Regions from separate parts of the Mesorhizobium sp. M0563 genome, predicted to be linked through region 3. Evidence: riboswitches for the same ligand, from Rfam matches in the RefSeq annotation. Region 3 holds a riboswitch; each other region holds the start of a gene.
What was found. A riboswitch is a leader RNA that binds a small molecule or an ion and turns the genes downstream of it on or off. The one in region 3 is predicted to bind cobalamin.
Positions count from the first base shown of each region.

Region 1: linked by a shared signal. The riboswitch ahead of NKI50_RS22435 (ABC transporter ATP-binding protein) and the one ahead of metE (5-methyltetrahydropteroyltriglutamate--homocysteine S-methyltransferase) in region 3 are both predicted to bind cobalamin.
Region 2: linked by a shared signal. The riboswitch ahead of NKI50_RS00990 (CbtB domain-containing protein) and the one ahead of metE (5-methyltetrahydropteroyltriglutamate--homocysteine S-methyltransferase) in region 3 are both predicted to bind cobalamin.

Region 1 is NZ_JAMYQV010000019.1:39,116-42,382, forward strand. Features, by position in the region: gene NKI50_RS22430 (ABC transporter substrate-binding protein) at 1-837, opposite strand, end outside; gene NKI50_RS22435 (ABC transporter ATP-binding protein) at 834-1,652, opposite strand; cobalamin riboswitch at 1,745-1,948, opposite strand; gene NKI50_RS22440 (GyrI-like domain-containing protein) at 2,243-3,076, shown strand; gene NKI50_RS22445 (bifunctional helix-turn-helix transcriptional regulator/GNAT family N-acetyltransferase) at 3,114-3,267, opposite strand, start outside.
Region 2 is NZ_JAMYQV010000001.1:204,044-207,310, forward strand. Features, by position in the region: gene NKI50_RS00985 (aromatic ring-hydroxylating oxygenase subunit alpha) at 1-1,058, opposite strand, end outside; cobalamin riboswitch at 1,199-1,394, shown strand; gene NKI50_RS00990 (CbtB domain-containing protein) at 1,431-1,610, shown strand; gene NKI50_RS00995 (CbtA family protein) at 1,626-2,408, shown strand; gene cobU (bifunctional adenosylcobinamide kinase/adenosylcobinamide-phosphate guanylyltransferase) at 2,401-2,922, shown strand; gene cobO (cob(I)yrinic acid a,c-diamide adenosyltransferase) at 2,924-3,267, shown strand, end outside.
Region 3 is NZ_JAMYQV010000028.1:60,719-63,985, forward strand. Features, by position in the region: gene NKI50_RS27340 (helix-turn-helix transcriptional regulator) at 1-322, shown strand, start outside; gene NKI50_RS27345 (hypothetical protein) at 345-893, opposite strand; cobalamin riboswitch at 1,449-1,649, shown strand; gene metE (5-methyltetrahydropteroyltriglutamate--homocysteine S-methyltransferase) at 1,745-3,267, shown strand, end outside.

The sequences.
Region 1 (3,267 bases), on a different contig from region 3:
GACCGCCTCAGTCTCCTTCATCGCCGGATGAGCTTTCAGGAAATCGAGCAGTTTTCTGTAGCCGCCGTCCTGGTAGTCGAGCAGGATAAGAAATTGCGGATTGCGGGCCGCCACCGTCTCCCAATCCGTATTGCCCCAGCTCGTCGGCATGTCGGCCATGATGTTGTCGCCGCCGGCTGCGGCGATCATGGCGCTGGGGATCGCGAACTTGCCTGATGTGAAGGGTTTGTCTTCGCCGGAGTCGTAAAGAAACACACGCGTTCCCGTGCGGTCGCCGATCTTTGCCGTGATATCGGCGAGCTGCGCCTTCCAGTTCGAAACAAGCTTTCCCGCCTCCGCCTCCTTGCCAAAAATCTTGCCCAGCTTTTCGACATCACCATAGAGCAGGTCCATCGAGGCTGCGGGGCGGTTCTGGTCGAGATGGACGCAACTTTCCGTCAGCACCAGCGTCTTGATACCGTGCGGGGCCAGCGTATCGGGCGTCACCTCGCCGCCAGGCTTCATGCCGTAATACCAGCCGGCGAAGAAGAAATCGGGCTCGACGGCGACGAGGTTTTCGAGGGTCGGGTATTTCGGCGCGAGTTCCGGGATCGCGCCCTGCTCGGCCTTGAATTCCGGACCGACCTTATACCATCCGGTGATGCCGGTCAGGCCGACGATCGATGGTTGCAGCCCCAGCGCGAAGGCCATCTCCGCCATGTTCAGATCTTGGATGACGGCGCGCTTCGGCGCGGCGTCGAACGTCAGCGGCGTGCCGCAGCTATCAACGGTTACCGGGAAAGCGAAGGCGGTCTGGGCAAGTAGGAGGGAGGCAAAAGACAGTACGAGGCGTTTCACGGATGTTGCTCCTTGGTCAAATCGGGATGTGAAGAGGCGCGGTTCGGAACGTCGAAGACCGTGAGTTCGCGGTCTTCGGTGGGATGGCGCAGCCAAAGCACGTCAACGCCGAAAATCTCGCGGATCAACTTCTTGGTCAGCGCCTCGCGCGGACTGGCAAGCGCCTGCAGGCGGGCCTCGTTCATCACCGCGACCCTGGTGGCAAATGGCGTGACAAGCGACAGATCATGAAGCACCGCCACGACGGTCATGCCAAACTGCGATACGAGTTCGAGAAGGTCGCTGCGGGCGCGCGGATCGAGATGATTGGTCGGTTCATCGAGGAACAGGATTTTGGGCTCCTGGGCGATGGCGCGCGCCAACTGGGCGCGTTGCCGCTCGCCACCGGATAGCGAGCCGATCGTGCGGCCGAGCAGCGGCAGCAGGCCGGTTCTGCGAAGTGCTTCAATGACGATGTCGCGTTGCTCGCTCCTCCGTCGCAAGCCGGCATGCGGGACGCGCCCAAGCTCGACGTAGTCGATCACGGCAAGCCGCGGATCAGGCTGGTCGGTCTGGCCAACGACCGCCATGTGCAGTGCCCGCTCGGCGGCCGAAAACCTCTCCAGCCGGCGTCCGGAAAATCTCACATCTCCCGCGCTTGGCCGCAGCGTACCGCATAGCATGCGCAGCAGCGTCGTCTTGCCGGCGCCGTTGGGGCCGATGATGGCGAGGCGGTCGCCCGGCGCTATCGAAAGGCTCACCGCGCTGACCAGGCACCGGCCATTCGTCGTCGCGCTCAGTTCACACGCTTCAAGAAGAGGCTGGGAGGCGTCCAACTTACCGTCACTTTCTCAATGGCGACGGAAGGAAGCTGGACGGACCGGCCGACAAGACCGATGTCCACGTCTCCTCCCGGCACACCCCGTCCGGTCAACTCATGCTGATGGCAGGTCTCCTGGCTCGCGGGTCTTTGCGCCATCCTGCCTTCCCAGCCTTGCCGGCCAGTGGCACTTCGGATTTTGCTAACCGCTTACAGTTGCGGGGGCAGCCACGGCCTCGATCCGAAGATCTCACCGTGTTCCCTTTTCACCCCTTGCCTTTCGACTCGGGGACCATCAGTCAGCCACCCTAGTTTTCCGCCAATCACAGCGCAATAAGTCTTGTCAGAAGGAGCCATATAGACCTCGTGATGTAATAACGTTACATTTAAAAGGACGTTTGCCCGCTTCCTGTCAAGCCTTTTCGCGCGACGCCTGCGACTTGCCGACGACCGTCGCTCTCGATTTGCGCAGTGCGCAATTTCGATCAGACTGCCTCCGCCAGGAAGCGGCACCATAATCTTGCCAATATAAGACATGGCCAATGTAAAGACTGGGCCATGTAAAGACTGGGCCAATGCGGAGACTGAGCCAATGCGAGGTGCCAAATGAATCCGACCGAGAAGGCGCTGTGGTTCGTCGAAAGCCATCTGCCCGAAGCAGTCTCGCTGGACGATGTCGCCAAGAGCAGCGGGGTGTCGCGCTTTCATGTGACGCGGGCTTTCGGCGCGGCTACCGGCCGTTCGGTGATGAGCTACGTCCGTTCTCGCCGACTGACCGAAGCGGCGCGCAAGCTTGGCGCCGGCGCACCCGACATCCTCTCGGTCGCGCTCGACGCCGGCTATGCCTCGCATGAGGCCTTCACCCGCGCCTTCCGCGACCAGTTCGGCACCACGCCGGAACTGGTACGCGCACAAGGCTCGCTCGACAACCTCGATCTTGTGGAGCCGATCCTGATGGACCAGTCCTTTCTCGCCACTCTCGAACCACCGCGTTTTGAGACCAGCCGGCCGTTTCTCATCGCCGGTCTCGGCGAGCGCTACAGCTGCGAAACCAGCGCCGGCATCCCGATGCAGTGGCAGCGGTTCGGCCCCTATATTGGCAACATTCCTGGCGAGATCGGCGACGTCGCCTATGGCGTCTGCGTCAACGGCGACGACGCCGGCAATTTCGACTACATCGCTGGCGTCGAAGTGTCCGATTTTTCGGACCTGCCGAGGGAGTTTTGGCGTGTGCGCGTGCCGGCGCAGAAATACGGCGTGTTCGCCCATCGTGACCATATCTCGACCATCCGCCGCACGGTCAACACGATCTGGAACAAATGGCTGCCAGCCTCTGGGCACGAGATCGCCGATGCGCCGGAATTCGAGCGTTACGGCCCCGAATTTGATCCGCGCAGCGGCAATGGCGGGCTGGAAATCTGGATACCGATCAAAGGGTGAGGCACGGCAGGCCGACGCCGAAGCGCCGGAAGCGCTGCTACAGTTCCAGGTTCCAGTTCTGGCCGACCAGATCCCTGCCGAAGGAATGGTGGCACTCCTCGTTGGTCAATTTAAAGCCCACAGACTCATAGATGTGGCGGGCGGCGGCGAGCACGTCGTTGGTCCACAGCGTCAGTGTCCTGTAACCCGTG
Region 2 (3,267 bases), on a different contig from region 3:
ACCTCGCAGATATCAGCGTCTTCCTCCAGCACCTGGGTACCGAAGGCGACGATGTTGTCGATATCCGCAGCCGGATCGACGAGCGCTTCGGGCGAAAAAAGCCATTCGGCGGTGAGTTCGGTCTGCTCCGGCCCAAGCGGCACCAGCCGCACGGTCCTGACATAGTCGACATGGCCGACGACGAACATCGACGGCAAGTTGGTGGCATAGGTCTGCCCGGCAGCACGCTCGGCCGGCGTCAGGCTCGAAAAGACCGAGCCGTGGACGCGCCCGTCGCGCGACCAGGTTTCGGCCCCGGCCCGCAAGCCGCCGGCAAATTCCGGCGCGTCATTGTCGGCGTGGCGCGCCCATTCGGGGTCGTCGTGCCGGCCCATCAGGCCGCGGCCATAGATCGGCACCAGCCGCGACAGGTCCTTGTGGACGCCAGGGCAGTGCAGGCACTCGTTGAAGTTCTCCCAAAATATCTTCCAGTTGCAGTTCATAACCTTGCGCAGCACATGGCCGCTCAGCAGCGTTTCCAGCGGCCAGTTGGCGAGGTTGCCGGATGCCGGATCGAAGGATGTTTCAGCCGAACCGGCAGCGTCTTCCGCGAGGTTGACGAAAACGAAACCGCTCCACACCGACAGTGCTACGCGGTAGAGCGGATGATCGGCCTTGTCGAAACCGTCCGGCAGCGATTTCGATGGCACGCGCACCAGATCGCCGCGCAGCGAATAGGACCAGGCGTGGTAGGGGCAGGTGATGAGCCGCGCCTTCAGCCGTCCTTCGCTCTGCTGGCAAAGCTGCGAGCCGCGATGCCGGCAGGTGTTGTGGAAGGCGCGCAATTCGCCGGTCTCGTCGCGCAGCACGACGATCTCCTGCGTGCCTATGCGAAACGTCCTGAATGCCAGCGGCTGGGCAAGGTCGGCCTCGCGGCAGACCAGCAGCCAGTTGCGATACCAGATGGCCTCGAGATCGCGCTGATAGCCTGCGATGTCCCAATAGGCCGATGACGGCAGCGTCGGCTCGGCCTGCGTCAGGCCGTTATAGGGACCGCGCTCATTCGGGCTGGGTTGCATGCCGGCTTCCTCCCCATCCGCCAGCCGACACCCGGCTGTGAGAATTGTCAATTGCGGCGCCGGCCGGCGAGCTTGGCGAGGCGGCGCATTCGCCACACGATCCGGCGGAATTTGGTTTGCCGGGCGCGGCGATTCTGCCTATAGTCGCTGATGTCGTCGGTTCCGTTTGGAACCAAGAGGGAATGCGGTGCGGGCGAAATTCTTGCCCAATGCCGTGGCTGCCCCCGCAACTGTGTGCGGTAGTCCTCTCCATATGCCACTGAAGATTTTCTTCGGGAAGGTGGGGAAGGGCGCTGATCCGCGAGCCAGGAGACCTGCCGGCGACAGGAAACTGACTTCTATGCCCTCGGGTGGAGGGCGAAAGGACAAGACATGAATACCGCTTCCGTCTCGCTCGGCGCTTCCGTCTCCTCGCAGTCGCGTTTCATGCAGCTGGCGCTTGCTGCATTCCTCGGCATTTTCGTCATGGGCTTTGTCGGCTTCTCGCACATCGATGCGGTCCACAATGCCGCCCACGACTATCGCCACTCGATGGGCTTTCCCTGCCACTGACAAGGGGCTGACATCATGACACTGTTTCGCAACGTCGTGTTCATCGCGGCGATCGCAGGGCTCGTGGCCGGCGTCGTTCTCGCCTGCATGCAGGCCTATGCCACGGTGCCGCTGATCCTGAAGGCGGAAGTCTACGAACAGGCCGGCGGCGGCCATGACCATGCCGCGGCACCTGCGGCACCGGTCGAAAACGCCGGGGGCACGATGGCTATAAGCAGCGCCGCGCCGGCACCGGCTGAAGCAATGGCTCCGGCGGAGGACGAAGGCTGGGCGCCGGCCGACGGTTTCGAACGCTTTGCCTTCAGCGTCGTTGCCAATATCGTCACCGGCATCGGCTTCGCGTTGGTCCTGGTTGCGGTTTCGGAGTTCGCCGGCGGCATCGGCAATTGGCGCCAGGGCCTGTTCTGGGGGCTTGCCGGCTTTGCCGTGTTCACGCTGGCGCCGGGCCTCGGCCTGCCGCCGGAATTGCCGGCAATGCCGGCGGCCGACCTTGTCCAACGCCAGATCTGGTGGTGGGCAACGGTGGTGGCGACCGCCGCCGGTCTCGGCCTGCTCGCCTTCCGCAGATCGCTGCCGCTGGCGGTCCTTGCCGTGGCGTTGATGGTGGCGCCGCATATTGTCGGCGCGCCGCAGCCCGACAGCTTCGAGACGACAATCCCGGAAGGCCTGCATCATCAGTTCGTGGTGGCGGTGACGCTGACCAATCTGGTGTTCTGGCTGGTGCTCGGCGCGGTCGTCGGCGTGGTGCGCGGCCGCTTCACCGGCACGGCGACCAGCCTGCGCGACAGCTTTGCCTGACCGCGCTGCCGGGGCGCTGACCCTGATCATCGGCGGTGCGCGCTCCGGCAAGAGCGTGCATGCCGAGAGGCTGGTGAGTGCCTGTCCGGCGCCATGGAGCTATATCGCGACGGCGCAAGCCTATGACGAGGAGATGCGCGAACGGATCGCGCTGCACCGCTCGCGCCGCAGCGCCGGCTGGACGACCATCGAGGCGCCGCTCGACCTTGCCGGCGCGATCGAGGCACTGCCTGACGGCCAGCCGGTGCTGATCGATTGCCTGACGCTGTGGCTGACCAACCATATGCTGGCCGAACATGATGTCGAGGCCGAATGCCGAAGGCTGGCAGATGTGCTGTCGCGGCCGCGTGGACCCTGGTTCGTGGTGTCCAACGAGGTCGGCCAGGGCATCGTGCCGGAGAATGCGCTGGCAAGACGGTTTCGCGACGCGGCCGGCCGGTTGAACCAGGACGTTGCCGCCGTCGCTGACACCGTGCTTTTGATGGTGGCGGGGCTGCCGCTCAGGGTGAAATGACATGGCTGATACCGACCACATCGATCCCAAGGACGAGGAACGCCACCGCGCGAAGATGGCCAAGCGCAAGGCGGTGCAGGACGCCGAGGTTGCAGCCAAGACGGTCGAGAAAGGGCTGTTGATCGTCAACACCGGTCCGGGCAAGGGCAAGACCACGGCCGCCTTCGGGCTGGCGCTCAGAATGCTCGGCTACGGCAAGCGCGTCGGCGTCGTCCAGTTCATCAAAGGCAAATGGCACACCGGCGAGAAGGATGCTTTTGCCTGCTTCGGCGACCGCGTCGTCTGGCACGCCATGGGCGAGGGCTTTACCTGGGAAACGCAGGACCTGAAGCGCGACATCGCGGC
Region 3 (3,267 bases):
TAAGGGTGAGGTTTCAGGAAAGCTGAAGAAAGAATGCGATGCCATCATCGCAGAGATGGGTGATCAGGAAGCCGTGCACATGGCCTCCTATGTTCGCGTCACATATGACGACGGAGAAGATGAGTGGAACTTCTTGGATGAAGAAACCGCTACGACTTTCTTCGGATTGGAAGCTGCGACCTTTGACGTTCCCCAGTGTAGTTTCGCCGAAGTGGAGGAAGAAGGTTACTACCGAGCGCGATACGCCAACCTTGATCGCGTCGTGGTGATGGAGGTTCCAAGCGACCGTTATCACAGATTGACCGCGCCCGAGGAAGCTTAGAACCATCCACGAAGGGCGCATGTTACATCTCGACCTTGCGTGGTGCGTTTTCAGTACGAGATGACGTTAAGCGTAGGTAGTGGCAGGTAAGAGTGCTCGACCAGAAGCTCAACTGCCTCCTCAATATCGCTGCCGATGTGCCGCAGGACACGTCCACGGGAGCGTGGATAGGCGTGAAGTTCCTGCACTCCACGGTCCGCTCTCCCATCGCCGGTGTGTGCCCGACGCCATCTTGTGGACGAGCTTGGCCGCCTGCACCCGGTTGTATTCCGGCTTGCGGTGCGCCTGGGCGGTCCGCCGCGATGGCTATCTCCATGTCAATCGGCGCCGAACTTTGACTGCCCGCTGCTTTGATGAATTTGGCGAGGTCCCGCGCATAATCACTCTTGGTCTTCTCCTTGAGGCCCTGTGTCGCGAACTTGTGGTCCAGCAGGGCAAACAGGTCCAAGTCCCCTTCCGCCTGTGGCGCTGGCTTGCCCTCACCGCCCTCGGCTTCCCAATTGGGGACCGCTTCTGCGCGCTGCACCGTGGCGATTGTCCGCCCAAGACGCATCACAAGATCGAACGCCAAACCGTGCGCGTGCACGACGATTTGCCGCTCAGGCCTCATTTGGACAGGACTTGAGCTGGCCCGGTGGTTTGAGCCGGGTTACCTTGAGCCGGTGGGCTGCGAACAAGCAGTTCGAGACATTGGCCTCGATCACTTCGCAACACGCCGCTGCGCCTGGCCTCGGTGTGCTCCCCCCGAAATCGTTGTGTCATATCACCGAGGGCATCACGGCCAACAGCTTCCACATGGGCAACAGCCTCGCCATTGAGCCGAATATGGTCGCGAGCAGATCACCAACGAAGCGGTCGGAACCTCGGAGCCGAAGTTCGACGCCGAGGTGGTTCGCATGATGCGCTAAGCAGCACCACGGCGCTTGCCGGTATGTTTGCTGCCGGCAGCCGACGAACTCCTATCCTCCTGGACAAGGGCGCCGTGCGTCATTGCTTTGATTTACCGGCCGCTCAAGGTTTCCACAGTTTTCGCTTTCGAGGCGACCTTTGGAACATGCCAACGGAAATTTAACATAACGACATAAACATTTCTTTATGCGGCGTTGACAAAGAAGCGAACTGCTGTAATTGTCTCCCGCGTCGTGGTTCTCCGTACGGCGCTGCCGCAGCGGAGCTAAGAGGGAAGCCGGTGCGATGCCGGCGCTGCCCCCGCAACTGTTAGCGGCGAGCCAACCCCACTCATGTCACTGAGGCGAATAGCCTTGGGAAGACGGGTAGAGGCTATGACCCCGCGAGCCAGGAGACCTGCCACGGCGAATTACGTCCACGGGCGGGGTGTCTCGGTGGCCGCTGCAGCCTGGCGTTCGTGCCGGCCTGCTAGCGCCTTCCTTGTCACCGACGCCCCAACCATCGGGGTCTGGCATGACTATCTCTCAGCAAATTCCTGTAGCAACGCTCGGCGTGCCGCGCTTCGGTCGTCGGCGAGAACTGAAATTCGCGCTTGAAAGCTACTGGTCCGGAAAATCGTCCGCTGCCGACCTTCTCACGACCGCGAAGGCGCTCCGTGCCGCTAGCTGGGAGGAGCAGCACGATCGCGGCGTGTCGAAAATCCCGTCGAACGACTTCTCGCTCTACGACCATGTGCTCGACACCGCAGCCATGGTCGGCGCCGTTCCATCCCGTTACGGCTGGAATAGCGGCGAGGTTCCACTTGACATCTACTTCGCAATGGCGCGGGGCAACCAGGGTCAGACGGAGGATTGTCGACACGCTGGTCACCAGCAGGCGGCTCATCGGTCTGATGTAACCGCGATGGAAATGACCAAGTGGTTTGACACCAACTATCACTACATTGTGCCGGAACTCAACGATGATCAGACGTTTGCCCTCTCGTCGACGAAACCGGTCGATTACTTCATCGAGGCTAAAGCTCTCGGCGTTCACACACGCCCAGTCATCCTTGGACCGATCACCTTCCTCAAGCTGGCGAAATCGCCTGCCGAAGGATTCGATCCCATCGCGCTCCTGCCGCGGCTGCTGCCCGTCTACGAGCAACTCCTGCAGAGGCTGAAGCTGTCTGGAGCCGACTGGGTGCAGATCGATGAGCCAGCGCTTGTCCTCGATCTGAACCCGAACGAACGAGCTGCGTTCGAATTCGCCTATGGCCAGCTGTCGAAAGCCGCGCCCGAGCTGAAGATCATGCTGGCTACCTATTTCGGGCCGCTGGGAGACAATCTCGAAACCGCGGTTTCTCTGCCCCTGGCCGGGCTGCATATTGATCTCGTGCGCGCTCCCGAGCAACTGGAAACGGTGGGTCGGCTCGCACCGAAGGATCTGGTGCTCTCGCTTGGCTTGATCGATGGCCGCAACGTCTGGCGTGCGAACCTGCCCGCCATTCTCGACCGCATCAAACCGATCGTCGCCGGCTGGCCCTTGGACCGCGTCGAGATCGCGCCTTCTTGCTCGATGCTGCATGTGCCGATCGACCTGCGCATGGAGACGGAACTCGACGCGGACATCAGGTCGTGGCTCGCCTTCGCGGCCCAGAAGACCGACGAGTTGGTGTTGCTGGCCCGGGCCCTGTCCCAAGGCAGGGATGCGGTGGCAGGCGCGTTGAAAGCGTCTGCCGAGGCTGCCGTCACTCGCGTGGCATCCACGAAGATCCATGACCCGCTTGTTGAGGGGCGGATCGCCAGCATTGACGACAGCATGAAGCGACGAGAGAGCGCTTTTGCCGAGCGCTCCAGAGTCCAGGCCGGCACGCTCGGGCTGCCGCCGTTCCCGACGACGACCATCGGGTCCTTCCCGCAGACGCCGCAGGTACGCAGGGCGCGGGCCGCTCATGCGAACGGCCAGCTGAGCTATGTCGACTACGAGACCTTCCTGAAGAAGGAGATCGAGGCTGCAATTCGCTGGCAGGAAGAGATCGGGCTGGACGTGCTGGT